DNA from 2 places in the Paenibacillus sp. GCM10027626 genome. Region 2 is predicted to be linked to the other one. Evidence: predicted binding sites of a transcription regulator. Region 2 holds the regulator's gene; the other holds the start of a gene.

Region 1 (14,768 bases), on a different contig from region 2:
CGTTCAATTATAGTGGGTACAGAAACAGAAGCACCCCAATTCATTTTGTAGAGGTGGCCTTGGCATGTCTGACAAGATTATTGTTGGCGTTGATATCGGCGGAACAGCGGTTAAAGTCGGTATTTGCGATCTTAACGGCGAATTGCTTCATACTTTTGAAGGACCGACTGAAGCTGAGAAAGGCGCAGATGCGGTATGCAACAACATTGCAAACTATGCGCTGCAAATCGTGGAGCAGTCTCCTTTCTCATGGGAACAAGTTGAAGGAGTAGGAGTAGGCGTCGCAGGCTTTCTCGATATCCCGAACGGAATTATTAAGTTCTCACCTAATCTGAAATTCCGTAATGTTCCATTAAAGGAATTTTTGGAAAACAAACTGCAGAAAAAAGTGCTGGTTAATAACGATGCCAACGTAGCTGCACTCGGCGAGGCTTGGGCAGGCGCAGGCAGCGGAGTATCGCACTGTGTATGCTATACGCTGGGTACCGGTGTCGGCGGCGGCATTATCGTGAGCGACCGCATTGTAGAAGGCTTTAACGGCCTTGCGGGCGAGCTGGGCCATATGGCGATTGTTCCTGACCTGGAAGCCATTCAATGCGGCTGCGGCAAGATGGGCTGTTTGGAGACAGTATCCTCGGCTACAGGCATTATTCGCATGGCGAAGGATGCAGTAGCGCGCGGCGACCGCACATCGCTCTCTTTTATTACGACGGAGATTACGGCGAAGGATGTCATTGATGCGGCTAAAGCCGGCGATGAGGTTGCTACCCGCATTGTAGCGAGAGCTGCCTATTACTTGGGCAAATCTATGGCGACCGTAGCTGTCGTGCTGAATCCGGAACGGTTTATTATCGGCGGCGGCGTCTCTAAAGCCGGCGAGTATCTGTTCGAGCAAATTCGTGAGGTATTCCGGAAATCCACACCGGAAATTGTTGCGGAAGGGGTACAAATTGTACCGGCAATTTTGGGCAATAATGCGGGTGTTGTTGGCGCCGCGGGCTTGATTATTCGTTCCTGAGTATGAGCCGTGCTGATGCACGGCTCCAGGCAGCTGATGGCTGTATATGTGCGCTGCGCTATGTTATGCTTCAGGAGGTGCTTCGATGATAGACAGTGGGATGACTGCAAAGGCTCAATTGGTTATAATTACGGGCATGTCGGGAGCGGGAAAGACGATTGCCGTGCAAAGCATGGAGGATCTTGGCTTCTTTTGCGTAGACAATCTGCCTCCTATACTGATTCCCAAATTTGCCGAATTAATTGAGCAATCCAATGGTAAAATTGGTAAGGTAGCACTGGTGATCGATCTTAGGGGCCGGGAGTTTTTTACAGCCTTAGCCGAATCGATTGCTTATTTGAAGGAACATTATTCAATCGGGTTTGAAATTTTATTTTTGGATGCAACTGATAGCGTTCTTGTACAACGATACAAAGAAAGCAGACGCCGTCACCCGCTCGCTGCCAATGGAATGCCGCTTGACGGCATTAGAACGGAGCGGCGCATGCTGGAGGATTTGAAAGGCTGGGCTTCTCAAGTTATCGATACAAGCAATTTGAAGCCTGCCCAGCTAAAGGACCGGATTATTTCCCGTTTTGTTCAGGCGGATATGAACGCTTTGTCAGTAAATGTAACTTCATTTGGTTTTAAATACGGCATTCCGATTGATGCTGATTTAATCTATGATGTCCGCTTCTTGCCCAATCCGCATTATGTCGACCATCTCCGTCCGAATACAGGCCAAGATCCTGAAGTTTATGATTATGTGATGAAATGGCCTGAGACACAAACGTTTCTCACCAAACTACTCGATATGCTTCAGTTTCTTCTTCCTCTTTACCGGAAGGAAGGAAAAAGTCAAATTGTTATAGGTATAGGCTGCACAGGCGGTAAACATCGTTCGGTAGCAATCGCTGAATATTTGGGACGCATGCTTGGCAGCAGCGATACAGAGAATGTCCGGGTTAGCCATCGAGATTCCGATCGCGACCGGCATTGAGGTGAATGATGATAGAGAAACTTGGCGTTGATCGCCATCCTCGGATTGTAGTAATTGGCGGCGGTACAGGGTTGTCTGTAATGCTTCGCGGCTTGAAAGAAAAGCCGCTGGATATTACGGCAATTGTAACGGTGGCCGATGACGGCGGGAGCTCGGGTATATTGCGCTCAGAGCTGCAAATTCCTCCGCCGGGAGATATACGCAATGTACTTATGGCGCTAGCTGATGTAGAGCCGTTGTTGACTGAAATGCTGCAGTATCGGTTTAACAGCGGCACCGGTTTAGCCGGACATAGTCTTGGCAATTTGATGCTGGCGGCAATGACGGATATAGCCGGCGACTTCGTTACAGGCGTTCGCGAGCTTAGTCGTGTCTTGGCCGTACGCGGCAGGGTGCTTCCGGCAGCCGGGCAAGCGATTGTGCTTCATGCCGAAATGGAGGATGGCTCCATTATTTCCGGCGAGTCTAATATTCCGAAGGCTGGCATGAAAATTAAGCGGGTATTTATCGAACCCGAGAAAGTAGAGCCTTTGCAGGAAGCGGTGGAAGCGGTACGTGATGCGGATGCGATTTTGATCGGACCAGGCAGCTTATATACGAGTATTATACCGAATTTGCTTGTTCCGAAGCTGGCGGAAAGTATTGTTCAGTCGAATGCTGTTAAGCTGTTTGTATGCAATGTGATGACACAGCCGGGCGAGACGGATAACTATTCGGTTGGCGATCATTTGCGGGCAATCCATGATCATATTGGAGAGCATCTGTTTGATTATGTTATTGTTAATAATGGTGAAATACCGCCGCAAGTTCAGGCCAAGTATGCTGAAGAGGGAGCCAAGGCAGTTCACCTGGATTTGGAAGAAGTAGAGAGCCGCGGCTATAAAGTTATTGCGGATCGACTGGTGTTATTTCGGACATACTTGAGGCATGACGCGGCGCGATTAAGCCATCATATTTATCAACTTGTTGAAGGCTGGATGAAGCGAAAGGGGTGAGGACTGATGTCTTTTGCAGCGCAGACGAAAAAGGAGCTAACCTTGATTGAAACAGAATCGTGCTGCGAAAAGGCGGAGCTGTCTGCACTCATTCGAATGAACGGAGCCGTACAATTATCTAACCGTAAAGTCATTCTCGATATTTCGACGGAAAATGCAGCGATCGCCAGACGGATTTATTCCTTGATCAAAAAGATGTTTGCGGTTCATACTGAGCTGCTTGTTCGCAAAAAGATGCGATTAAAAAAGAATAATGTCTATATTGTGCGTATTCCTGTCAAAGTTCAGGAAATACTGAGTGAGTTGCGAATTGTTTCTGAAGGCTTTATGTTCAATCAGGGCATTGATAAAGACATCATTCGCAAAGGGTGCTGCAAACGTTCCTATTTACGAGGCGCGTTCCTGGCGGGAGGTTCCGTCAACAATCCGGAAGGCTCCTCATATCATTTGGAAATTGCATGTATGTATGAGGAACACTGTAAAGCTTTGGTGGACCTGGCCAATAAGTTTGGATTAAACGCCCGCTGTATCGAGCGCAAAAAAGGGTTCATCTTCTACATGAAAGAGGGCGAGAAAATTATCGAGCTCTTGAACATTATTGGAGCCCATCAAGCATTGTTTAAATTTGAAGATGTGCGCATTATGCGCGACATGCGCAACTCCGTCAATCGTATTGTTAACTGTGAGACGGCAAATTTGAACAAGACGATTGGTGCCGCTGTGCGGCAGATCGATAATATAAAGCTGCTGCAAAAGGAAATCGGATTAGAGAATCTGCCTGAGAAGCTGCGGGAGGTTGCCGAGATCCGTTTGCTGCATCCGGATATGAACCTGAAGGAAGTGGGCGAACTGCTCAAAGGCAAGGTCAGCAAGTCTGGCGTTAATCATCGGTTGCGTAAAATTGACGAGATTGCGGAAAAATTACGCAACGGGTAGCATTGGGCTAGTGCGGTGTTGGGAATAGTGGTATAATAATGAGTAAAATGACGTTTGCAATGGTGGATATTGCATAATTGAATTAAGTATAGGGGGTAAGGTTTCCATGACTAGGCATCCGGTTGTCGTTCGACTGAAAACAGGTCTCCATGCAAGGCCGGCGGCACTTTTCGTTCAGGAAGCGAACAAGTTTTCTTCCGAGGTTTTTGTCGAGAAGGAAGATAAAAAAGTGAACGCGAAATCGATTATGGGCATTATGAGCCTTGCTATCAGCTCTGGCACTGAGGTGACCATAAGTGCGGAAGGTTCGGATGCAGATCAGGCTGTAACCGCTTTAGTCAACTTGGTTAGCAAGGAAGAGCTCGAGAACCAATAATACGCTGAAAAGAAGCTCCCTCGCGGGGCTTTTTTTGCTACCACATAAGAATTTATAAGTTACCAAGCTGTGCGGAAAAACAAATTCTTATTGGTGATAAAACTACCTCATGCTTACGAAGCGGGTTTGCTAGGCAAACCTTTAGGTCGCTTATCCTCGAAGGACTTCGATAGAAGTTTCGTTCGTCAGCAATAGGGACGCCTGCCCGAGCGGATTTCCTGAATTAAATGGGGCAACGAAAAAAGAAACAGGCAGATACCCACAGCATCTGCCTGTTTCTTTTGTTCAAATATAAGAAAGTATGAGTTACGCCTATACTTTGGCTTATATTTCCAAGCGGGCTTCGGGCCAAGGAAGGCCGGCGCGAGCCGCGGCTTTATTACTTAAGCTTGCTCACTTACTTCAAGACCACGCTGCTCGATTGCTTGTTCAATTAAGGAAATAAATTCATTGGACAAGCGCATTGCTTTAGCTTCATGGTAGACTTCTACGAGATGGGTGTCACTTAGCGGCCGCAATAACAAAGATTTGTCTTGCATAGGCAAAAACAAATTAAGTGATTGGGAACCAGACGATGTCTGCTCATAAGAACGATCATATTCGGATTGGTAGTGTGTATACGCTGGTTCAGCATGATTAGAGCGCATAAAATTACGCATGTTTGCAATTGGGTTTGAAAGTTTCATTAGAGTGCAACTCCGTTAATAAGTTTTCTTAAAACAACCTAGTCGAAGGCGAATTTGGAATCATTTACTATATAGTAACATGAAACATTTACAGAGTCGTTATGAATTCGTCGAGGTGAATTTTCATTGACAGATAACAAATTATGTGTTATACAGGGGCTTCTTATCGGAGGGATGATAGATACAAAAAAAGCGTAATTCCTCAGAATGAACTGAATGGAATTACGCTTTTTTGACTATATAAGAATTTGTAAGTTTCCAGGCTGTGTGAAGCGGCGGGCATGAGCGGACCGTAGATCCGTTATCTGTGAACAAAATAGCTAATTGGCGTGCTTGCGGACCGTGGTTCCGTTATTGGCCTCAAAACGGCACGAAAACCAGGCAAGAGCCGCAAATAACGGATCATGTGTCCGCGAAACCTTCGAATCATCCGGTTTTCGACCAAATAACGGATCGTAGGTCCGCATGATCTCCAGTTGCCCGATTCCCCGGAAAAAATCGGTGTCCACAGAAAATCGACAGCCTCCGTAGTTTCCGTCCAGTCAAGGAGCTTACAGCTTTTCGATTACTTTATCAACGAGACCGTAGTTTACAGCCTCAGCTGCGCTCATAAAGTTGTCGCGGTCTGTATCGCGCTCAATTTTGTCGATTGGCTGCCCTGTCCGTTCAGACAAGATGCGATTCAAGGTGTCCCGCGTTTTGAGAATATGCTTGGCGCGAATTTCGATGTCGCTGGCTTGACCTTGTGCGCCGCCAAGCGGCTGGTGAATCATGACTTCGCTGTTAGGCAAGGCAAAGCGTTTGCCTTTGGCGCCGGCAGCAAGCAGGAAAGCGCCCATTGAAGCGGCCATGCCAACACAAATGGTAGAAACATCGGGTTTAATAAACTGCATCGTATCAAAAATGGCGAGACCCGCAGAAACCGAGCCGCCGGGGCTGTTGATGTAAAGCGAAATATCTTTTTCGGGATCGTCAGCAGCCAAAAATAGCAGTTGCGCGATGATGGAGTTAGCTACAACATCGTTGACAGGTGTACCGAGAAATACGATACGATCTTTCAAAAGACGCGAGTAAATGTCGTAGGCACGTTCGCCGCGATTGTTTTGCTCAATGACCATTGGTACGAAATTCATATCCAGGAATCCCTCCTTAGAATGGTTATACTGTAGTAAACTCACGGGCCAAATGCGTGATCGGCCGGCTGTGTACTCATATCATAACGGATTGCTGATCGAAAGTCAAAGATGGTCAAACAAATCGGATAAAAAAACCGGCTTTAGCCGGTACAGATTACTATATATGGCGCGCCCGCGAGGGATCGAACCTCGATCTCAGGCTCCGGAGGCCTACGTCATATCCATTGGACCACGGGCGCAAAAACGATAGCAAAGATTATTATATCTAATAATGCATGAAAAAGCAAGAGTTGTGGAAAAATAAATTTTATGCAAATTGGAATAGCAAACGGTTTCATCAGCAAAACCGTACTTGCTCATCGAATTGCTTTGAAGTACAATATTAGTGGGACTAAAAATGCACATATTGGGACATTTAACGTCCATCCAGCTTATGAGTCCGATTCGGCGATGGAAGTGAATGGTGACAGATGGATTCTCTCATCGAAATACAACAGCAGCTTCTACCGGATATGCTTGCTGTTATGAAGAAGCGGTACTTAATTCTTCATCAAGTCATGCTTTCAGAAATGATTGGCAGACGAACGCTGGCAGCTTCGCTTGGAATGACGGAACGGGTGCTGCGGGCAGAAACGGATTTTCTGAAGGCGCAAGGTCTTCTTCATATTGATACGGCTGGAATGCGGATCAGTGAAGCTGGCGAGAAGCTGCTTGCTGATATGGAGCCGCTGTATAAGATGATGTTCGGTCTTTCCGAATTGGAAGAACGGATACGCGCGCGATATGGCTTAAAGCAGGTGACGATTGTACCGGGCGATTCAGACAGTTCGCCTCATACCCAGCGGGAGCTGGGGCGGGCAGGCTGCGCTGCGCTGCGTAAAGTCATGAAAAAGGACGATGTAGTGGCTGTTACAGGCGGGTCTACATTAGCGCAAGTAGCGAATCAGCTGGCCACGCAAACGCCGCTGAAAGGGAACTGGTTTGTGCCGGCCCGCGGCGGTTTGGGGGAAAGCTTGGATTATCAAGCCAATACAATCGCCTCCACGATGGCAAAGCGCACAGGCGCGCAATACCGATTGCTGCATGTACCGGATCATCTTGGCGAGGAAGCTTACCAATCGCTTATGCAGGAGCCGAATATTCGCGAGATTGTTGAGGTTATCCGCAATGCGCGAATCGTCCTTCACGGCATTGGCGATGCCATGGTTATGGCCCGCAGACGGCGGGTGCCCGATGCAGTTCTTGATGAGCTGACAGCGGAGGGTGCACACGCGGAAGCGTTTGGCTATTATTTTGACCGCAATGGCACGGTGGTACATCGCATGCCGACTGCCGGTTTGCGGCTGGAGGATATTCAGGCTACAGAAGTCGTTATCGCAGTCGCTGGCGGACGCAGCAAGGGAGAAGCAATCGCCGCCGTTATGCGCTTTGGGCATGACGACATGCTCGTAACCGACGAATCCGCCGCTTTGGAAATTGCTGCAATTATTGATCGAGAACAAGAAAGTTGATCTTGGCGGTCTGCATGACGGCATTGCCGTATGGCAGGAATCGTCTTGAGATAAATTAAAAAACTTAGGTATACTAGGAGGAAATCAACATGGTAAAAGTTGGTATTAACGGATTTGGTCGCATTGGCCGCAACGTATTCCGCGCAGCATTGAATAACCCTAATGTGCAAGTCGTTGCAGTTAACGATTTGACGGATACGAGCACACTGGCTCACCTGCTGAAATATGACACAACTCACGGCAAGCTGGACGCAACTGTTGAAGCCAAAGAAGGCGCGTTGATCGTAAACGGCCGAGAAATCAAAGTATTTGCTGAGCGCAATCCTGAGAACCTCCCTTGGGGCCAAGAAGGCGTAGAAATCGTTGTTGAGTCGACTGGTATTTTCACAGCGAAAGAAAAAGCTGAGCTTCACTTGAAAGGCGGCGCGAAAAAAGTAATCATCTCCGCTCCGGCTACTAACGAAGATATCACGATCGTTATGGGCGTTAACGAAGAAAAATACGATGCAGCCGCTCACACTGTTATTTCGAATGCTTCTTGTACAACTAACTGCTTGGCGCCATTTGCAAAAGTATTGAATGACAAGTTCGGCATCGTTAAAGGTATGATGACAACTGTTCACTCTTACACTAACGACCAATCCGTACTTGACCTTCCGCATAAAGACCTGCGCCGCGCTCGCGCTGCTGCAGAAAACATCATTCCTTCTTCTACAGGCGCTGCAAAAGCGGTATCGCTCGTGTTGCCTGAACTGAAAGGTAAACTGAACGGTATGTCTATGCGCGTTCCTACTCCTAACGTTTCGGTTACTGACCTGGTAGCTGAGCTGAAAGTGAATGTAACGGTTGAAGAAGTGAATGCTGCATTGAAAGAGGCTTCCGAAGGCAGTCTGAAAGGCATTCTGAACTACTCCGAAGAGCCGCTTGTATCGAGCGACTACAATGGCGACCCTGCTTCCTCCACAATCGACGCATTATCGACTATGATTGTTGAAGGCAACATGGTTAAAGTCGTTTCCTGGTACGACAACGAGTGGGGCTACTCCAACCGCGTTGTAGACCTTGCTGCATATATCGCATCCAAAGGCTTGTAATATAGAGAACAACCAAACGAAGGAGCTGTCCGTGCAGCTCCTTCGCGTCGGTTGGCGCACGCATTCCAATTTTTGATACAATAGCTTTTAGAAGCAGTTCTGGAAGACAGATAGAGATAGAAAAGCCCTGTAGAATGCTATAACATGGGCGGGATAGGATGAAATTGGAAAGATAACTAATATGGACAATGAGATTTGATGCGGCCGGTACCGGGCTTCTGCGAAGCAAGAGGGAACGAAGGGGCGGACGCGCGGCTCAAGGTCCGATGAATCGGAGGGTATACGGATGAACAAGAAAAGTGTGCGCGATGTTGAAGTGAACGGCAAACGTGTATTTGTGCGGGTAGATTTCAACGTACCTTTGGAGAATGGAGCCATTACGGACGACACGCGGATTCGCGAGACGCTGCCGACGATCAATTACTTGATCGAGAAGGGCGCTAAAGTCATTCTTGCCAGCCATCTTGGCCGGCCAAAGGGACAAGTTGTGGAAGAGCTTCGCCTGACTCCTGTAGCGGCAAGATTGTCTGAGCTGCTAGGCAAGCCGGTAGCTAAAGCCGATGAAGCTGTAGGTGAAGCGGTTAAAGCGCAAGTTAACGCTATGCAAGCTGGCGATGTGTTGCTGCTTGAGAATGTCCGTTTCTATCCGGGCGAAGAAAAGAACGATCCGGTGCTTGCGCAAGCTTTTGCTGAATTGGCTGATTTATTCGTGAACGACGCGTTCGGCGCAGCTCACCGCGCTCACGCTTCGACAGAAGGAATTGCACGTCAACTGCCGGCCGTCTCCGGCTTGCTGATGGAAAAAGAACTGGACGTGCTTGGCAAGGCGCTGAACAATCCTGAGCGTCCGTTCACTGCGATTGTTGGCGGCTCCAAGGTTAAAGATAAAATCGATGTCATCAACAAAATGCTCGAAATTGCAGACAACATTATTATTGGCGGCGGCCTTTCGTATACCTTCTTCAAAGCGCAAGGCTATGAAATTGGCCAATCGCTGGTAGATAATGAGAAGCTGGAGCTGGCATTGGGCTTCATCAATAAAGCGAAAGAGCTCGGCAAAAACTTCCTGCTTCCTGTGGACATTGTCGTTTCGGACGATTTCAGCGCTTCGGCCAATACGAAAATCGTTAATGTAGACGGTATTCCAGCAGATTGGGAAGGCATCGACATCGGTCCTAAAACCCGTGAACTGTATGCAGACGTCATTAAAAACTCCAAGCTGGTCGTTTGGAATGGACCGATGGGCGTGTTCGAAATCGAGCCATTCTCCCACGGTACACAGGCTGTAGCGCGCGCATGCGCAGAGACGGCGGGCTACACGGTTATCGGCGGCGGCGATTCGGCGGCAGCGGCAGAGAAATTCGGCCTGGCTGACAAGATGAATCATATCTCGACAGGCGGCGGAGCTTCCCTTGAGTTTATGGAAGGCAAGGAACTGCCAGGGGTTGTCGCACTGAACGATAAGTAAGATTGGGATATAGACATAATTGAAATTATGCAGTCAAGGAGCTGAGCACAATTGCGGAAACCGATTATTGCAGGCAACTGGAAAATGTTTAAAACGGTCTCTGAAGCGGTATCGTTTATTGCAGATGTTAAAGGCAAGGCGGAGGTAGAAGGCGTGGAGGCGGTCATTTGCGCGCCTTATACAACGCTGCCGGCGCTCGTAGAGGCAGCCAAAGGCACGTCGATTGCGATTGGCGCGCAAAATGTTCACTTTGAAGACAATGGGGCATTTACGGGCGAAATTAGCGGTGTAATGCTGAAGGATCTCGGTGTTGAATATGTTATTATCGGTCACTCCGAGCGCCGCGCATATTTTGCGGAGACGGACGAAATCGTCAACAAAAAGGTTCAGGCAGCATTCAAGCACGGTCTGAAGCCAATTGTGTGCGTAGGCGAGAAACTGGAAGAGCGTGAAGAGGGTCAAACCAAAGAGGTTTGCAAAGTGCAAACGGAAGGCGCATTCCAAGGCCTGTCTGCAGCAGAGGCGGCTGAAGTCGTTATTGCTTATGAGCCAATCTGGGCGATCGGTACTGGCAAATCTTCGACTGCTGAAGATGCAGAGGATGTTATTGCTTACATTCGCGGCGTAGTGGAAGGCTTGTATGATGCCGAAACTGCGAGCGCTGTCCGCATTCAATACGGCGGCAGTGTGAAGCCGAACAATGTGAAGGAATATATGAGCAAACCTAATATCGATGGTGCGCTTGTAGGCGGTGCAAGTCTGGAAGCAGCCTCTTATGTTCAACTCGTCGAGGGGGCGAAGTAAGATGACTGCTCCTAAACCGGTTGCACTTATCATTATGGACGGATTCGGCCTGCGCAGCGACGTGGTAGGCAACGCTGTAGCGCAAGCGAATAAACCGAATTATGACCGCTATCGGGCCAGCTATCCGCACACGACATTAACGGCTTGCGGCGAAGCGGTAGGCTTGCCGGAAGGCCAAATGGGCAACTCGGAGGTTGGTCATTTGAATATCGGTGCGGGACGGATCGTATATCAGGATTTGACGCGGATCAGCAAATCGATTCGTGAAGGCGAATTTTTTGATAACGAAACGCTGCTCGGCGCCATTGAACATGCAAAAGCAAAAGGAAAAAGCTTGCATCTGTACGGACTGCTTTCCGACGGCGGTGTGCATAGCCACATCGATCATCTGTTTGCGCTGCTTGAGCTGGCGAAGCGGCATGGCCTGACGGACGTTTATATTCATGCCTTCCTGGACGGCCGCGACGTGGCCCCGGACAGTGCAAAAGGCTATCTGGAGGCTTTGCAGGCGAAGATTGCTGAAGTCGGCGTAGGGCGCATTGCGACAGTGCAAGGACGCTACTATGCGATGGATCGCGATAAGCGCTGGGAGCGGACGGAAAAATCGTATCGCGCGATGGTATACGGCGAAGGACCGACGTATACAGATCCGGTCGAGGCGGTAGTGGCATCGTATGAGCAGTCGGTTATGGATGAATTCGTTATGCCGACTGTTATTGTGGACGAGGAAGGAAAACCTGTAGGTCTTGTCGAATCAGAAGATGCTGTTGTGTTTTTCAATTTCCGTCCGGATCGTGCGATCCAATTGTCGCAGGTGTTTACGAACACCGATTTTCGCGGCTTTGACCGCGGCGAGCGCGTGCCGCAATCGCTCTATTTTGTCTGCTTGACGCTATTTAGCGAGACGGTTGACGGTTATGTCGCGTACAAGCCTAAAAACCTCGATAACACGCTGGGCGAAGTGCTTGTGCAAAATAACAAGAAGCAGCTGCGTATTGCCGAGACGGAAAAATATCCGCATGTAACCTTCTTCTTCAGCGGCGGCCGCGATGTGGAGCTGCCTGGCGAGACACGTATTCTAATCAATTCGCCAAAGGTTGCCACTTATGATCTGAAGCCGGAAATGAGCGCCTATGAGGTCGCCGAGGCAGCGGTGAAGGCAATCGAAGCTGACAAGCATGATGCGATTATCCTGAATTTTGCCAACCCGGATATGGTCGGCCACTCCGGTATGCTGGAGCCGACGATTAAGGCGGTTGAAGCGACGGACGAGTGCCTGGGCAAAGTAGTAGAAGCGGTGCTGGCTAAAGGCGGCGTATGTCTGATTACTGCCGATCATGGCAATGCTGATATGGTCATTGACGAGCAAGGCCGTCCTTTTACAGCCCATACGACGAACCCGGTTCCTTTCATTGTTACGAAAGCGGATGTTTCGCTGCGTGAAGGCGGCATTTTGGCTGATATTGCCCCGACAATCTTGAAATTGCTTGGACTTGAGAAGCCTGCTGAAATGACTGGCGAATCGCTGGTCTAGAAGCTTTTAAATTAGAACCTAAAAGGAGTGTTCCGTCCATGTCTATCATCACTGACGTATATGCACGCGAGGTACTTGACTCCCGCGGTAACCCTACTGTAGAAGTTGAAGTTGTTCTGGAATCCGGCGGCAAAGGCAGCGCAATTGTTCCTTCAGGCGCGTCCACAGGCGCATATGAAGCTGTAGAGCTTCGCGATGGCGACAAAAGCCGCTACCTGGGCAAAGGCGTTCTGAAAGCTGTTGAAAATGTAAACAGCATTATCGCGCCGGAAATTATCGGTCTGGACGCGCTGGATCAAGTGCTGATCGACCGCAAAATGCTTGAGCTCGACGGTACGCCTAACAAAGGCAAGCTGGGCGCTAACGCCATTCTGGCGGTTTCGATGGCAGTGGCTCGCGCAGCGGCTGACGCGCTGAGTGTTCCGCTTTACAATTACCTGGGCGGCTTCAATGCGAAAGTACTGCCAGTACCGATGATGAACATCGTTAACGGCGGCGAGCATGCAGACAATAACATCGACGTGCAAGAGTTCATGGTTTTGCCGGTTGGCGCAGAAAGCTTCAAAGAAGCGCTGCGGATTGGTGCGGAAATTTTCCATAACCTGAAAGCAGTCTTGAAGGATAAAGGCTTGAACACCGCTGTTGGCGACGAAGGCGGCTTTGCGCCGAACCTGGGCTCCAACGAAGAAGCGATCACCACGATTATTTCTGCAATCGAGCGTGCGGGCTACAAACCAGGCGAAGATGTATTCCTGGGTATGGACGTTGCTTCTACCGAGTTTTATAAAGACGGCAAATATCACCTGGAAGGCGAAGGCAAATCGTTTACCTCCGCTGAGTTCGTAGACCTGCTTGCTTCCTGGGTAGACAAATATCCGATCATCACGATCGAAGACGGCTGCTCCGAAGACGACTGGGAAGGCTGGAAGCTGCTTACTGAGAAGCTGGGCGGCAAAGTACAGCTGGTTGGTGACGACCTGTTTGTTACTAACACTGAGCGTTTGTCCCAAGGTATTGAAAAAGGCATCGGCAACTCCATCCTGGTTAAAGTGAACCAAATCGGTACGCTGACCGAAACATTTGATGCCATTGAAATGGCGAAGCGTGCGGGCTACACTGCTGTTATCTCTCACCGTTCCGGCGAGTCCGAGGACAGCACAATCGCTGACATTGCAGTAGCGACAAATGCCGGCCAAATCAAAACTGGCGCTCCTTCGCGTACTGACCGTGTTGCAAAATACAACCAGTTGCTGCGCATCGAAGATCAATTGGGCTCAACGGCGCAATATGCCGGCAAGGATGCCTTCTACAATTTGAAAAACTTCAAATAATTGGATTTAATAACAAAATGACAAAAGAATGTCCCAAATGCCCGGATAGTTTCCGGAAGGGCATTCGCTATAATAAAAGGAGAGAAGACGCGGAGTTGCCGCGTTGCCTCTCCTTTTTTGTATTTTTTGTTGACAGCAAAATCGCATAACAATTGACTCTTTTCTAAAAAAACAGTGAGGATGGTGGCTGGAGTGGCAAAACCGGTTATTGGCTTGCAATTGTATACATTGCGGGATCAAACTGAAAAAGATTTTTTGGGAACGATTCGAAAGGTGGCGGAAATGGGCTATCAGGCAGTTGAATTTGCCGGCTATTTCGATACACCGGCAAGCGAACTGAAGGCCTTGCTGGAGGAGCTCGGGCTTGAGGCGCCGTCTGCGCACGTCGGGCTGAACTTTAACGAGCCGGAGCGTATTGAAGCGGATTTGGCAAAGCAAATCGAATATGCGAAGGAGATTGGGCTGCAATATATTGTAACGCCTTGGGCGCCGCTGCCGGAGGAGCCGACGATGGAGGACGTCAAGCATTTGGCGGGCATCCTTGAGGCAGCTGGAAAACAAGTGACAGCGGCAGGCTTGAAGTATGGGTATCACAACCATGCGTTCGAGTTTAAGCTTGTAGAAGGCAAGCCGGTAATGGATCATCTGCTGGAGCTGGTTCCGGCTGAATATTTAATTGCAGAGTTCGATCTGGGCTGGGTGCATATGGGCGGCCAAAATCCGGTCGATTATGTGAAGCGCTATGCCGGCCGGACTCCGCTCGCGCATTTTAAAGATTTTGGAGATGGCACCCGCGATACCGAAGTGGGCAAAGGCGTAGTTAATCTTAAAGATGTTCTAGCGATTGCCGAGCAATCGGGCATTCAATACTTTATCGTCGAACAGGAAGAATTTGCCTCC
Region 2 (14,768 bases):
ACAATAGCGTGCGGCAAAGGATAGCGTGAGCCGTTATAAATAAGTTCAGCGACGGTTGTGCTTACAAATTGCGGTACTACCTCAGGAAGTGCGGCAGCATCCAATTGCCCAATCTTTAAATCATCTACAGAAGGCAAGGCTGTCAGGGGTTGAAAAGGAAAGAGCTGATATTCTTCCGACACACCGCCCGATTTTCTTTTTTCACCGGTATTCAGATCATAGATCCAAATATTTCTTTGGTCACTGTTGTCGATATAAAGCAACAGATTCTTGTCTGCATTCAGACGCCACAGCTGTCCGTCGATCAATGGCTTGAAATCGCCTGCTGCAGCATCATACAGCAATATTTCGGCCTTTTTGGTTGTTTCGTTATAGCGTTCAGTAAGCAGCCGATCATCGTTAGTCCAATGAAAACGATATTGTCCGCGCTCCTCATTACGCCATATTTCGCGGACGACGCCGCTGGTACGATCCTGCAGCCATACGCTGAACATGCGTTTAGTGCCGGTTTCGGTCACAACATAGTCTTCTTGCTCACGAATGCCATATCCTTTATTGGGCGAAAGAAGATAGGTTTTGCCGTAATGTATCGTATTGTCGGTTTCATCATACAATAATGCGCCCCATAGCGACGAGTCAAAGCCAGGCAGGTCAGCAGACAGCTCAATATGGGCCAGAGATTCATTTGTACTTTTCCATACAGCATTGTAGCCTTTCGGAAACTTGTACCATTTGTTGTCGTTGTCTTGAAAAATAATATATCGTTCACCTGATGCATCAGTTGCATTAACAAAGGTTTTTCCGGTTAGTGAATCATAGAAGGCAAGGGTAAAGCGATCCTGCTGCGCATGAACAGCGGAATTAGCGGCAGAAGGGACTGGAGCTGCTGAAGCCAGTACAGGAACTGTTGCAAACGAGACGCCCAGTAAAATGGAGGCCGTAAGCAAACAACGTTTATGTAACGAAGTCGAATGACTCAATGCGGACACGACCTTTCTGTTGTATTTTGACGGCTTGTATCTATAATTGTAAAACACTCGAGAGTGAAATCAAAGCACTTTTAATAATAAGACGAGCTTTGGAATATAAAGGTTGCATTTGCCGGCGTGTATAAATGGAAGCCAGATGCCCAAAGCTAATAAAGCGCACTATTGACCTTTTGGAAAAAAAGCGTATAATAAAGTTAAAGTCAAAGAAAGTCAAAGTCAAGCGAACTCTATTTTCAGTGAATTCTGATTAGTTTGACTTTTCAGTAAGAAGAGCTGTTTGCTGTTCTGTCAGTTGAGGGAGGTTTGCGGGATGCGCAACATTTCCGATCTAATTGAGCAGTATTTGAAGCATATGCTGCAGGATAGCCCTGAAGGGGCGGTCGAAATTCAGCGCAATGATTTGGCGGATCGCTTCTCGTGTGTACCCTCGCAGATCAATTATGTCATTAGTACGCGCTTTACTCTGGAGAAAGGCTATCTCGTAGAAAGCAAGCGTGGCGGCGGCGGTTATATCCGTATTCAGCGTGTAGAGCTGCCGACCTTGAAGTATATTCAGGGACATATTGATCAGACGATTGGGTCGCGGGTTGATCAAACAGCAGCAGAAGGACTCATTTATCAACTGGAAGAAGCGGAGCTTATCTCCAAGCGAGAGGCCAACTTATTACGAGCGGCTGTGTCGCGGGAGGTAATTGGGCTGAAACTTCCGGTCAGGGATGAGGTTCGGGCGAGGCTGTTGAAAGCTATGCTAATAACGCTGCTCATGAAGTGAAGGTAGATGGTTTATGTCAGCGGGGCACGCTAAGATTCTAGCTCAAGGAGGGATTATGCGGCCATGTTATGCCAAGAATGCGGTAAACGTACTGCAACATTACATTTCACTAAAATTATAAATGGCGATAAAACAGAATTTCATTTTTGCGAGTCTTGTGCCAGGGAAAAGGGAGAGGGTATTCCGGGAACAGCGAACGGCTTTTCGATCCATAGCTTATTGTCGGGGCTGCTTGATTTCGATCCGGCTAATAATAGCGGTACTTTTGGCTCCAAGCCGCAAACGCTGCGCTGTGAAGAATGCGGTCTAACTTATGCGCAATTTAGCAAAATGGGACGCTTTGGCTGCAGCAACTGCTATTCGCAATTTGGAGACAAGCTGGATCCGATTTTAAAACGCGTCCACGGCAATACAGTTCATGTCGGTAAAATACCAAAGCGCTCCGGAGGCAAAATTCAGCTGCAAAGAGAAGTGGAGCAGCTAAGACATAAGCTGCTTGAGCTTGTTGCACGCGAGGAATTCGAGCAGGCAGCGAGCATTCGCGATCGGATTCGCGAGCTAGAACGGAGCATGACTGAAAATTAAACGTCAGAAAAAGGAAGGAGGACCTCACATGTCGAAACGATCTTTTGCACAGCATGCTTTAAGTGAGTGGATGCACAGCTCAGGGCCTGATTCTGACATCGTCATTAGCAGCAGAGTACGCATTGCGCGGAATATGCAGGGTCACCCGTTTCCGATGCTGGCGACTAATGAACAGTCGCGCGAAGTGATGGAAAAGTTGACGGCGGTAGGCAGCAATAAAGCGATGGCTGCACTAGGACCGTTTGAGAAGATTGAGCTTGCAGACCTTTCTGAACTGGAACGAAGGGTACTGGTAGAGAAGCATCTCATCAGTCCGACGCTGGCGAATGAGTCAAGATGCGGCGCATTAATGTTAAGTGAAAATGAAGCGATCAGCATTATGGTGAACGAAGAGGATCACTTGCGGATACAATGTTTGTATCCGGGTTTTCAAATTAAGGAAGCTTGGTCTGCGGCTAGCGGCATTGATGACATTTTTGAGGAAGAGATAGACTACGCATTTGATGAACGGCGCGGCTACTTGACAAGTTGTCCGACAAATGTCGGCACAGGCATTCGAGCCTCAGTCATGATGCATCTGCCAGCACTTGTTATGACTCAGCAGATTAACCGGATTTTATCAGCCATTACACAGGTCGGGCTTGCAGTTCGGGGGATGTATGGAGAAGGCAGTGAGGCGCTCGGCAATTTATTTCAAATTTCAAACCAGATTACATTAGGTCAGTCTGAGGAAGAAATTATCGATAATTTGTATAGCGTAGCCAAGCAAATTATTGAGCATGAGCGAGCGGCGCGCGAGCGTATGCTGCAACATGAATCCCGCATTCACCTGGAGGATCGTGTATATCGCTCACTCGGCATTTTATCGCATGCTTTTATTATCGATTCCAAAGAAGCGGCGCAGCGTCTTTCTGATGTACGGCTTGGTATTGACCTGGCATTGATCACTGATGTATCGCCGCAAATTATGAATGAACTTTTGGTAATGACTCAGCCTGGCTTTTTACAGCAAACCTTCGAGGAAAAGCTGAGTACAGAGCAGCGGGATGTTCGGCGGGCCGAACTGATCCGCAAACAATTGCATCGTAAATTCGACCATGGAGGTGCTGGAGAATGATGTTTGGAAGATTTACTGAACGTGCCCAAAAAGTGCTGGCACTGGCGCAGGAAGAAGCTGTTCGTCTCGGTCACAATAATATTGGCACAGAGCATATTTTGCTGGGCCTGAATCGTGAAGGAGAAGGAATCGCGGCGAAGGCGCTAATCGGTCTTGGGCTTAGCCTGGAAAAAATTCAGGATGAAGTCGAATCGCTAATTGGCCGCGGCCAAGAGCAGCCGACCAATATTGCCTATACACCGCGCGCCAAAAAGGTTATTGAATTGTCAATGGACGAAGCCCGCAAGCTTGGCCATACCTATGTAGGAACAGAGCATATTTTGCTGGGGCTTATTCGCGAAGGCGAAGGTGTCGCGGCAAGAGTGCTGAACAATCTGGGCATCAGCCTCAATAAAGCGCGGCAGCAGGTGCTGCAGCTGCTCGGCAGCAGCGAGGCGGTATCCTCCAATCACGGAGCGACGGCTAATGTAAGCACACCGACACTGGACGGCCTCGCGCGCGACTTGACGGTAACAGCCAAGGAGGGCAATTTAGACCCAGTCATTGGCCGCAGCAAAGAAATTGAGCGCGTTATTCAAGTATTGAGCCGGCGCACAAAAAACAATCCGGTATTGATCGGCGAGCCGGGCGTAGGTAAAACTGCAATTGCCGAAGGACTGGCGCAAAAGATCATTGCCGGCGAAATTCCGGAAACGCTGCGCGACAAGCGCGTCATGACGCTTGATATGGGCTCTGTCGTAGCCGGTACAAAATATCGCGGCGAGTTCGAGGATCGCCTGAAAAAGATCATGGATGAAATTCGCCAGGCCGGCAATATTATTCTATTCATCGATGAGCTGCATACTTTGATCGGTGCAGGCGGAGCTGAAGGGGCAATTGACGCTTCTAATATTTTGAAGCCGGCTCTTGCGCGCGGCGAACTGCAATGCATCGGGGCGACCACGCTTGATGAATACCGCAAATATATTGAAAAGGACGCAGCACTCGAACGACGCTTTCAGCCGATCTCGGTTGACCAGCCGTCTCCGGAAGAAGCGATCCAAATCTTGCATGGACTGCGTGACCGCTACGAAGCCCATCACCGTGTAAAAATTACTGATGAATCGATCGAACAGGCGGTAAAATTGTCTGACCGGTATATTACAGACCGTTTCCTGCCGGATAAAGCGATTGATTTGATCGACGAGGCATCGTCAAAAGTACGCTTAAAATCATATACAGTTCCACCTAATTTGAAGCAGCTGGAAAATCGTCTGGAGGATATCCGCAAGGAAAAGGATTCTGCAGTACAAAGCCAGGAATTTGAAAAGGCGGCAGCGCTTCGCGATACAGAGCAAAAACTTCGTGAAGAGCTGGATGTCACCAAAAACCAATGGAAAGAAAAGCAGGGCCGAACAGATTCCGAGGTTACGCCTGAAGACATTGCCCAGATTGTGGCAAGCTGGACCGGAATTCCGGTCAGCAAGCTGGCCGAAGAAGAAACAGAGCGGCTGCTCAAAATGGAAGATATTTTGCACAATCGCGTGATCGGCCAATCCGACGCTGTCAAAGCAGTCTCACGGGCAATCCGCCGCGCACGCGCCGGCTTGAAGGATCCAAAGCGCCCGATCGGCTCTTTCATTTTCCTTGGACCGACCGGGGTGGGCAAGACCGAGCTGGCCAGAGCGTTGGCAGAGGCGATGTTCGGTGATGAAAATGCCGTTATTCGGATCGATATGTCCGAATATATGGAGAAGCATGCCACATCGCGGCTCGTCGGCGCTCCTCCGGGGTATGTCGGCTACGAAGAGGGCGGACAGCTGACTGAGAAAGTACGCCGCAAGCCGTATTCGGTTGTCTTGCTGGACGAAATCGAAAAGGCTCATCCTGAAGTATTCAATATTTTGCTGCAGGTGCTGGAGGACGGCCGTCTGACAGACTCCAAAGGGCGTGTAGTCGATTTCCGCAACACTTTGATTATTATGACTTCCAATGTCGGCGCAGAGCAAATTAAGCGCAATACGTCGCTTGGCTTTACGGCTGTGCAGGATGCAGGCCATGAGTTTGAAGTGATGCGCAACAAAGTGATGGCGGAGTTGAAGAAGAGCTTCCGTCCAGAGTTCTTGAACCGGATCGACGAAACGATCGTCTTCCATTCGCTGGAGCAAGAGCATATCGCCCAAATCGTAAGCTTGATGGCGGACGAATTGCGCAAGCGGCTGCGTGAGCAAGAAGTTGACTTTACGCTAACCGATGCTGCCAAGCAATTTTTGGCGAAAGAGGGCTTTGATCCGCAATACGGCGCACGGCCGCTGCGCCGCGCGATCCAGAAGCATATCGAGGATCGGTTGTCCGAGGATCTGCTGCTTGGAAAGATCAGCAAGGGCGATACACTGACAATTGATGTGCAAGACGGGGAATTGACCGTTACACGGGCAGGCGCCTCTACTGAGGAGCCGGCTGCGAAATAAGCTGAATTTACGAGGCTTCACCCAGTTTGTTATCTTTGATAACAAGAGGGTGAGCCTCTTTTTTTTGCAAATTGGGAAGAGAACATTTGTTTCAATGGGGAAGGATTGGTAAAATAAAAGTACAAACTGACCGATGATAGGAGGAGAAGCGATGATAGTCGTAACGAATACAATTAAAGTGAAAAAAGGTCACGGGGAGGAAGTGGCATCCCGGTTCGGCCGTTCGAAAGGCGTGCAATTTCAGCCGGGCTTTGTGCGGATGGAGGTGCTGTTAACGCAGGGCTTAGAGGAATACGACGAATTGAAGGTATGTACAACTTGGGCGGATAAGGCTGCGTTCGAAGGTTGGGTTAGCAGCGATAATTTCAAAGAGGCGCATGTCAAGCGTGCAGCTGAGCAGCAGTCGTCGCAGGAGGCCGGCAATGAATCGGTCATTCTTGGCTCCAAAATGACCACGCACTCCGTTTTAGTGACTCGTCTGGCTGGAGAGGAATAAGCCGCAAGGTATGGTAAACTTTGATCAGGACGGATGATTGTAGAAAGGAACGCCAATGGCTAAAATAAAAACAAAATTTGCTTGTACTGAATGCGGCACGGAATCGCCCAAATGGCTGGGCAAATGTCCAGGCTGTCACGCCTGGAATACAATGGTCGAGGAGAAAGAGACGGTTGTAAAGTCAAGCGGCTCTGCGATTATTCAGACGCAAGAAAAGGCAAAACCGATCATAGATATAGAAAGTGGCCAAGAACCGCGCATCGAAACGGCAATGCCGGAGCTGAATCGTGTCTTGGGCGGAGGGGTTGTTCCGGGCTCGCTCATTTTAGTAGGCGGCGACCCCGGGATCGGCAAATCGACGCTGCTGCTGCAAACCTCGCATGCGCTTGCGGTCAAGGCCTTGACCGTGCTGTATATTTCCGGCGAGGAATCGGTGCGGCAAACGAAGCTGCGAGCTGATCGTCTCGGCGCATTGACTGATAAGCTTTATGTGCTGTGCGAGACGAATATAGATCGGATTAACGAGGCAATCGATACGGTGCGGCCGGATTTCCTAGTAATCGACTCGATTCAGACTGTCTATGATCCGAATGTTCAATCGGCTCCCGGCAGCGTCTCGCAGGTGCGGGAATGCACAGCGCATTTTATGCGCGTAGCGAAAATTAAAGGGATTGCAACAGTACTGGTCGGACATGTTACAAAGGAAGGAGCCATTGCCGGCCCCCGCCTGCTTGAGCATATGGTGGATTGCGTGCTCTATTTTGAAGGGGAGCGCCATCATTCTTATCGTCTATTAAGGGCCGTGAAAAACCGCTTCGGCTCCACGAATGAAATCGGCATTTTCGAAATGGGCGAAACCGGTCTGCGTGAGGTCAGCAATCCTTCAGAATTGTTTTTGTCTGAGCGGCCGCTAGGGGTGTCAGGTTCGACAGTAGTCGCCAGTATGGAGGGTACAAGACCTGTGCTTGTCGAAATGCAGGCGCTCGTCGCCACGACCAATTTTCCGTCTCCGAGAAGGATGTCGACCGGCATCGACCATAACCGGCTGGCGTTAATTATTGCTGTGCTGGAGAAGCGGATGGGCATGTTTTTGCAAACGCAGGACGCTTATTTGAATGTGGCCGGCGGTGTGAAGCTGGATGAACCGGCTGTAGATTTGGCCGCGGCGGTCAGCATTGCTTCAAGCTTTCGGGATGCGCCAACCCGTCCATTCGATGTTGTTTTTGGCGAAATCGGTCTGACCGGCGAGGTGCGGGCGGTATCGCGGGCAGATCAGCGGGTGAAGGAGGCGCAAAAGCTTGGGTTTAAACGTGTCATTATGCCGGAAAAAAGTTTAAAGGGCTGGAGCCCGCCATCTGGCATTGAAATTATCGGCGTCGAGACAGTGGCACAAGCACTCTCGGCAGCGTTGGGATAGAGGGGGCAAATCATGAAGGAACCGACTCAACAAGAGATTATGAACCAGTTGCTGCAAATGGTGGCTCCCGGCACCGCTTTTCGCGAAGGGCTGGAAAATGTACTGCGGGCGAAAACAGGGGCGCTTATTGTCGTCGGCTACAGTCCGGAAGTGATGGAGGTCGTTGACGGCGGCTTTTCGATCAATTGCGATTTCTCGCCGAACTATCTGTATGAGCTGGCCAAGATGGATGGCGCGATCATTTTAAGCGAAGACCGCAAACGGATCTTGTATGCCAACACACAATTGATTCCGGATAGTGCAATTGCCTCCTCCGAAACAGGCATCCGGCATCGCACGGCTGAGCGGGTGGCCAAGCAGACGGGCAAGCTGGTCGTTTCCATATCGCAGCGGCGGAATGTAATTACGCTTTATCAAGGGCAGCTGCGCTACTCACTTAAGGATATGGCGGTTATTTTAACGAAAGCCAATCAGGCGATCCAGACATTGGAGAAGTATAAGGCTGTTTTGAATCAATCGTTTACGAACCTGTCGGCGGCCGAGTTTGAAGAGCTTGTCACTTTGCAGGAAGTGGCGCATGTCATCAAACGGGTAGAGATGGTCATTCGCGTCAAAATGGAAATCAAACGTTATGTTAATGAGCTAGGAACAGAAGGGCGCCTGATCAGCATGCAGATGGAGGAACTCGTCGGCGGTGTTGAAGAGGAGCTGTGGTTTCTGCTTAAGGACTATGCGAAGGAAACGAATGAAGAGCGGATTAGCGAAATACGCATGGGCCTGCGAAGGCTAAGCTCGGAAGAGCTGCTTGATGTGCCGCCGATCTTGAAGCTGCTCGGATATGCCGGTACGGGAAGTGCAGCGGAAGAAGTGGTCTCGCCGCGCGGGTATCGGTTATTAAATAAAATTCCGCGTCTCCCGGCTGCGATCATGACCAATCTGGTCGAGCAATTCAACTCGTTCCATCATATTTTATCTGCTACGATCGAGCAGCTAGACTCTGTTGAAGGAATCGGGGAAGTGCGGGCTCGCGCCATTAAAGAAGGGCTGCGGCGACTTCAGGAGCAGATGTTCATTGACAGACAAATCTAAATCTCATACAATGAATAGAATGCAGACAATTATGGTGTCATTTAACAGCTTAGGTCCATCGGGACATTCATGTTTTGGGGTATAGTAAAGATGAGGTGGGACAGAATGTTTACGAAATCGATACCGAGTCTTTTTACAGTAGCGAACCTGTTTTTGGGAATCGTTGCGATTCTGCTGGTGTTTCCAGAGAACTCCAAGCCAGATATTGCCGCAATGATGGTCATCATCGCCATGCTGCTGGATGGGGTTGATGGGCGTGTGGCCCGCGCATTGAATGCGCAGAGTGAATTTGGTAAGGAATTGGACTCGCTTTCCGACGTTATTTCTTTCGGCGTTGCGCCGGCTTTTATTATGTATAGTGTTGCTTTTATGGAGCTGAGTCCGGCACCGGCATGGATTATTACGGCGTTATTCCCGATTTGCGGAGCGCTGCGGCTGGCCCGCTTCAATGTGGTCTCCGGCATGCCGGGTTATTTCATCGGGCTTCCTATTCCGGCGGCAGGCGGGGTCCTTGCGACATTGGCCTTATTTCACAAGGAAATTCCAATTGCGGTATTGTTAGCAAGCACACTTGCTTTATCCTTTTTGATGGTTAGTACAGTGAAATACCCGAATTTCAAAAAAATCGGCATTCCTAAAAATGCCATCTGGGTTGTACCGCTCGTAGTACTCGTATCCGTAGTGCTGGGCATCGTATTTCCGAATCATTTGTCAAAGATCATTTTCATTCCGCTTGTGCTGTATGCCCTCTACGGTTTAAAAAAAAACGTTGAGCGCCGTTTGCCAGGAAGAAAGCGCAAGCGCAGAAAAAAACTGACAGAGGACGGCTCTCATTCCGAGCATAGTGCCTAAAACCATGAAAAACCTTCATTTCCGCTTAGGAGATGAAGGTTTTTTTGTTTTATTAAACGTTTCCCGGCTAGGTGAAATTGAAAATGCCAAGCGTGGAACATTTGTCTGATTCATGGGCGATAACATCGTCCAGCTCGATGCCCAGCAAATTACACATCGCAGACATATAAAACAGATTGCGTCCGAGCTCATTTTTGATTGCATCCCGGCAATGCTCGCATAACTCGCCATTGATGTGATGCTGCAGCTTTGTGCGCGCTTGCTCTGAATTAATATCATCCGGAAATTCCTGCTTGCGGGCATTGAGCTCAATACAGCCGCATTCGGTCACTGACTTGGCAACTGCACGGTTAACGGACGCGCCGGACTGGCCGTATTTCGATAAAACATCCAGCAGACTGCGGTGTCTAAGCAAAAGCTCAGATACTTGCTGCTGAAATTGCTCCAATGTGGGCGTGTTCATCGATTCCACCTCATTTCAGGATTGGCAATGCTATCCCTATTATAAGCATACTCCCCTGCCATTTCAAAATTAATTGTTTTCTGGTTGACGACGGTTTAGCAGGCGAAAGATTGGAACATACTTGTAGTGGAGGTGGATTTATTATGATGAAACGAATTATTCAGGCGGTCGGATTGTTATTTGGCGGCATTGCCGGGGCGCAGTTGTATGACTGGATGCATGTGGGATCTATGTGGTCAGACGCATCCTACGGCACGCTGCTGCAATCGGGCAGCTACTACATGAATGTTGCAATTGGCGCATTATGTGGCGTGGTGCTGGCTTCTATATTTGCCGGAACGATCGTTCGCTTGATTGATCAAGGTGTGCAGCGTACAACCGCGCTGCCGACAGAAGAGCTGGTGGCCGGCGCATTAGGCCTGCTGGGCGGACTTGCCTTGTCCGCGCTATTATATCCGGCGGTATCCCGGCTTAGCGGGGCAGGGGTGGTTATTCCGGTTTGTATGACATTGTTCCTCGGTTATTTCGGTGTACGTATCGGAATGGACAAGCGGGCCGAGCTGGCGGAGCTGATGGCAAATTTATTGTCGCAGCGGAGCAAAGCGGCGGCAGCTGACGAAGAGCGTCCCTATGAGGAGCATAAAATATTGGATACAAGCGTCATTATCGACGGGCGAATTGCCGACATTTGCAAAACCGGCTTTATCGAAGGGACGCTGGTCATTCCAGAATTTGTCCTGGAGGAGCTGCAGCATATTGCCGACTCGTCCGATTTGCTCAAGCGCAACCGCGGCCGCCGCGGCTTGGACATTTTGAACAAAATCCAAAAAGAGCTTGATGTCAAAGTGCTGATCTATGAAGGCGACATGGAAGATGGCGAAGTAGACAGCAAACTGGTGAAATTGGCGAAGGTGCTGCAAGGAAAAGTTGTGACCAACGATTTTAATTTGAATAAGGTTTGTGAGCTGCAGGGCGTGTCGGTGCTTAACATCAACGATCTGGCCAATGCCGTTAAGCCTGTCGTGCTGCCGGGGGAGGAAATCGTCGTTCAGGTTATTAAAGACGGGAAAGAACACGGGCAAGGCGTGGCCTACCTGGATGACGGTACGATGATCGTCGTAGAGGGCGGACGCGAATATATCGGCATGACGATGGAAGTGCTGGTGACGAGCGTGCTGCAAACGTCGGCGGGAAGAATGATTTTCGCCAAGCCCAAGCTGTTGGAAAAAGCGCTGTAACACGTTATGATAGAATCATATGCCGTATCCTTAGGATAGGGCGAGATTACAGCGAGGCGGTTGAAGGGCAATGGGGCTGAAGTGCGCGGAATGGGGCGTCGTCATCGTGGCGGCCGGACGCGGAACAAGGATGGGAACAGCGGAAAGCAAGCAATATTTGATGCTTAGGGACAAGCCTGTCATCATTCATACACTGGAATTGTTCGAGCAAATTGATGAAGTGGCGGAAACCGTACTTGTTGTGGGTGCCGGCGATGTAAAGCGATGCGAGGCGTACATTCGGGATTATCGTTTACATAAGGTTAAAGCGGTCGTAGCCGGGGGAGAAGAGCGCCAGCATTCGGTAAAGCTCGGACTGGAAGCTTTGACTGCAAAATGGGTTATGGTACATGATGGCGTGCGTCCGCTCGTGACGGCGCGCGCTGTACAAGCCTGCATGAGAGAAGCTGAGCGGACAGAAGCAGCTGTACTTGCTGTACCTGTAAAGGATACAATTAAACAAGTAGATGAGGCCGGGGTCATCGTTGCGACTCCGGACCGGAGAAGCTTGTGGGCCATCCAAACGCCGCAAGCTTTTCGTCGTTCGCTGCTGCTGGATGCGCATGAGCAGGCGGCTGCCGCGGGCTTTCTCGGCACGGACGATGCGGTAGTCGTAGAGCGTTTTGGCGGTGTAACGGTTAAGGTTGTTGAAGGGGATTATACGAATATTAAGCTGACAACGCCGGAGGATTTGCCATACGCAGAGTTTCTGATTACACAAAGGGAGAGAGAATGACAATGATCCGAGTGGGACAAGGTTTTGATGTGCACCAACTGGTTGAGGGGAGACCGTGTATCATTGGCGGTGTAACGATTCCATATGAGAAAGGGCTGCTGGGACATTCGGATGCGGACGTGCTGCTGCATACAATTACCGATGCGCTGCTGGGAGCGCTCGGTTTGGGGGATATCGGCAAGCATTTTCCCGATACGGATGCAGCCTACAAGGATGCCGACAGCCTGGTGCTGCTGAAAAAAGTATGGGCGATGATTAAAGAGCGCGGCTACAAGCTGGGCAATGTCGACGCCACCATTATGGCGCAGCGGCCAAAAATGCTGCCGTACATTCCGCAAATGGTGGAAGTAATCGCCAAGGCGCTGGATGCCGAGGAGCTGTCGCAGGTGAATGTGAAGGCGACGACGACAGAGCAGCTGGGGTTTGTCGGCCGCGGCGAAGGGATTGCCGCACAGGCGGTTGTCTGTCTTGTGAAGGATATGCTATGATCGTGAAATGAATGAAAGAGACGGAAGGGGAATACAGCTTATGTCCAATCAAGTACGGGTGCGGTATGCGCCGTCGCCAACAGGACATCTTCATATCGGCAATGCTAGAACGGCCTTATTTAATTATTTGTTTGCCCGCCATCACGGCGGCAAGTTTATTATTCGGATCGAAGATACGGATGTGAAGCGCAACGTCGAGGGCGGCGAGGAAAGCCAGCTGAAATATTTGAAATGGCTGGGGATGGACTGGGACGAGAGTGTCGATATCGGCGGGGAGTACGGCCCATACCGCCAAATGGAGCGGCTCGATATTTACCGCAAATACTGGCAGGAACTGATTGATCGCGGACTGGCGTACAAATGCTACTGTACGGAGGAAGAGCTGGAGCAGGAGCGGGAGGAGCAGATGGCGCGGGGCGAGATGCCGCGTTATTCCGGCAAGCACCGCGATTTAACAATCGAGCAGCAGCAGGCTTACGAAGTCGAGGGACGGGTGCCGAGTGTGCGGTTCCGCGTGCCCGAAGGGAAAACCTATTCTTTTAACGATATGGTCAAAGGCGCCATCAGCTTCGAGTCGGAAGGCTTCGGAGACTTTGTTATTGTGAAAAAGGACGGCATACCGACCTATAACTTCGCCGTCGCCATCGACGATCATCTGATGGCCATCAGCCATGTGCTGCGGGGCGAGGACCATATTTCGAATACGCCGCGCCAATTGATGATTTACGAAGCTTTCGGCTGGGAACCGCCAATCTTTGCCCATATGACGCTGATCGTCAATGAAAGCCGCAAAAAATTGAGCAAACGCGACGAATCGATCATTCAATTCATCGAGCAGTACGATTCGCTTGGCTACTTGCCGGAAGCGATGTTCAATTTCATTACGCTGCTTGGCTGGTCGCCGGAAGGGGAGCAGGAGCTGTTTACCCGCGATGAACTGATCGCTGTTTTCGATGCCGCCCGCCTTAGCAAAAGTCCGGCCGTTTTCGACACGAATAAGCTGGCCTGGATGAATAACGAATATATGAAAAAGCTGGAGCAGCCGCGGCTGCTTGCACTGTGCTTGCCGCATTTGCAGCGCGCAGGGCGCCTGCCAGCGGCGATGGATGAAGCGGCAATGGAATGGGCGGGTAAGCTTGTGCAATTATATCAGGACAAGCTGCGCTTCGGTTCGGAAATTGTACCTCTTACCGAGCTGTTTTTCAGCGAGGAAGTAGCCGATGAAGATGAAGCGAAAGCAGTACTGGCCGATGAACAGGTGCCGGCTGTACTAAGCGCCTTTAAAGAGCAAGTGTCGGCGATCGGACAGTTCGATGCAGAAGCTGTACAAGCGGCGATTAAAGCTGTGCAAAAGGCAACCGGCTGCAAGGGCAAGCAATTGTTTATGCCGATTCGCGCGGCTTTGACCGGCCAGACGCATGGCTCTGATCTCAATCAGACGATTGTCTTGTTGGGCAAAGAAAAAGTAATGGAGCGGCTGCAGCGCCGTCTGGTCTAGCGGAATTGCCGCATGGTCTGCACGAAGCGGAGCGATTTCGCTTGTCAGCAAGCCGGCCGTCGGCTATACTTGAACTATTATTTGTATAGTACCGGTTGAAAAGCTTAGAACAGGATTGCTCATTAAGGGATAAGAATTGACAGAGAAGGCGGACTATTGGTCCGGCAGTGTATGCTGCTAACCGATTGGCTGGGAGCCGCTTAATTCTTGCGAAATGAGCGCTGCACCTGGGAGCTGCGCTGCCGATCCGGACGATGACGACCGGGGTAGGCTGCTGCCGTATGTCTGCGTTAAAGGCAATGAAGACGAGGAGCGGGCGCTCTTGGTTCGTGTTAAAGTACGCGGCACAAGAGTAGATCGGGCCTCAAGCAGAGTGGAACCGCGTTTACAGCATGAACGCCTCTGCAGCCGTTAGGCTGTAGGGGCGTTTTTTTGTTCTATAAAACGGCAGCAAGAATGCCGTCAGCGCCAAGCTGGAGAGGGGTACGAAGGTATGTTTCGCCAAATGAAATCCGATATCGATACTGTATTCGATAATG

What was found. The regulator CtsR, encoded in region 2, represses protease genes until heat stress. The targets are predictions, from matches to a motif close to ATGGTCAATAAAGGTCAAACA.
Region 1: clpP (ATP-dependent Clp endopeptidase proteolytic subunit ClpP) is a predicted target of CtsR. The motif match lies at 6,225-6,245, and genes of this name have one in related genera.

Annotation. Positions count from the first base shown of each region.
Region 1 covers NZ_JBHTHC010000003.1:624,752-639,519, reverse strand. The annotation lists gene ACFQ0N_RS09775 (ROK family glucokinase) at 65-1,018, shown strand; gene rapZ (RNase adapter RapZ) at 1,104-1,997, shown strand; gene ACFQ0N_RS09765 (gluconeogenesis factor YvcK family protein) at 2,006-2,992, shown strand; gene whiA (DNA-binding protein WhiA) at 2,999-3,928, shown strand; gene ACFQ0N_RS09755 (HPr family phosphocarrier protein) at 4,035-4,304, shown strand; gene sda (sporulation histidine kinase inhibitor Sda) at 4,688-4,990, opposite strand; gene clpP (ATP-dependent Clp endopeptidase proteolytic subunit ClpP) at 5,542-6,123, opposite strand; tRNA gene ACFQ0N_RS09740 (tRNA-Arg) at 6,291-6,365, opposite strand; gene ACFQ0N_RS09735 (sugar-binding transcriptional regulator) at 6,597-7,637, shown strand; gene gap (type I glyceraldehyde-3-phosphate dehydrogenase) at 7,727-8,731, shown strand; gene ACFQ0N_RS09725 (phosphoglycerate kinase) at 9,018-10,199, shown strand; gene tpiA (triose-phosphate isomerase) at 10,251-11,003, shown strand; gene gpmI (2,3-bisphosphoglycerate-independent phosphoglycerate mutase) at 11,005-12,537, shown strand; gene eno (phosphopyruvate hydratase) at 12,576-13,868, shown strand; gene ACFQ0N_RS09705 (sugar phosphate isomerase/epimerase family protein) at 14,061-14,768, shown strand, end outside.
Region 2 covers NZ_JBHTHC010000027.1:83,489-98,256, reverse strand. The annotation lists gene ACFQ0N_RS33320 (hypothetical protein) at 1-980, opposite strand, end outside; gene ACFQ0N_RS33315 (CtsR family transcriptional regulator) at 1,300-1,761, shown strand; gene mcsA (protein-arginine kinase activator protein McsA) at 1,825-2,346, shown strand; gene mcsB (protein-arginine kinase McsB) at 2,375-3,463, shown strand; gene clpC (ATP-dependent protease ATP-binding subunit ClpC) at 3,460-5,913, shown strand; gene ACFQ0N_RS33295 (antibiotic biosynthesis monooxygenase) at 6,065-6,409, shown strand; gene radA (DNA repair protein RadA) at 6,465-7,826, shown strand; gene disA (DNA integrity scanning diadenylate cyclase DisA) at 7,839-8,915, shown strand; gene pssA (CDP-diacylglycerol--serine O-phosphatidyltransferase) at 9,021-9,767, shown strand; gene ACFQ0N_RS33275 (nucleoside triphosphate pyrophosphohydrolase family protein) at 9,835-10,230, opposite strand; gene ACFQ0N_RS33270 (PIN/TRAM domain-containing protein) at 10,374-11,468, shown strand; gene ispD (2-C-methyl-D-erythritol 4-phosphate cytidylyltransferase) at 11,539-12,243, shown strand; gene ispF (2-C-methyl-D-erythritol 2,4-cyclodiphosphate synthase) at 12,246-12,731, shown strand; gene gltX (glutamate--tRNA ligase) at 12,772-14,229, shown strand; gene cysE (serine O-acetyltransferase) at 14,723-14,768, shown strand, end outside.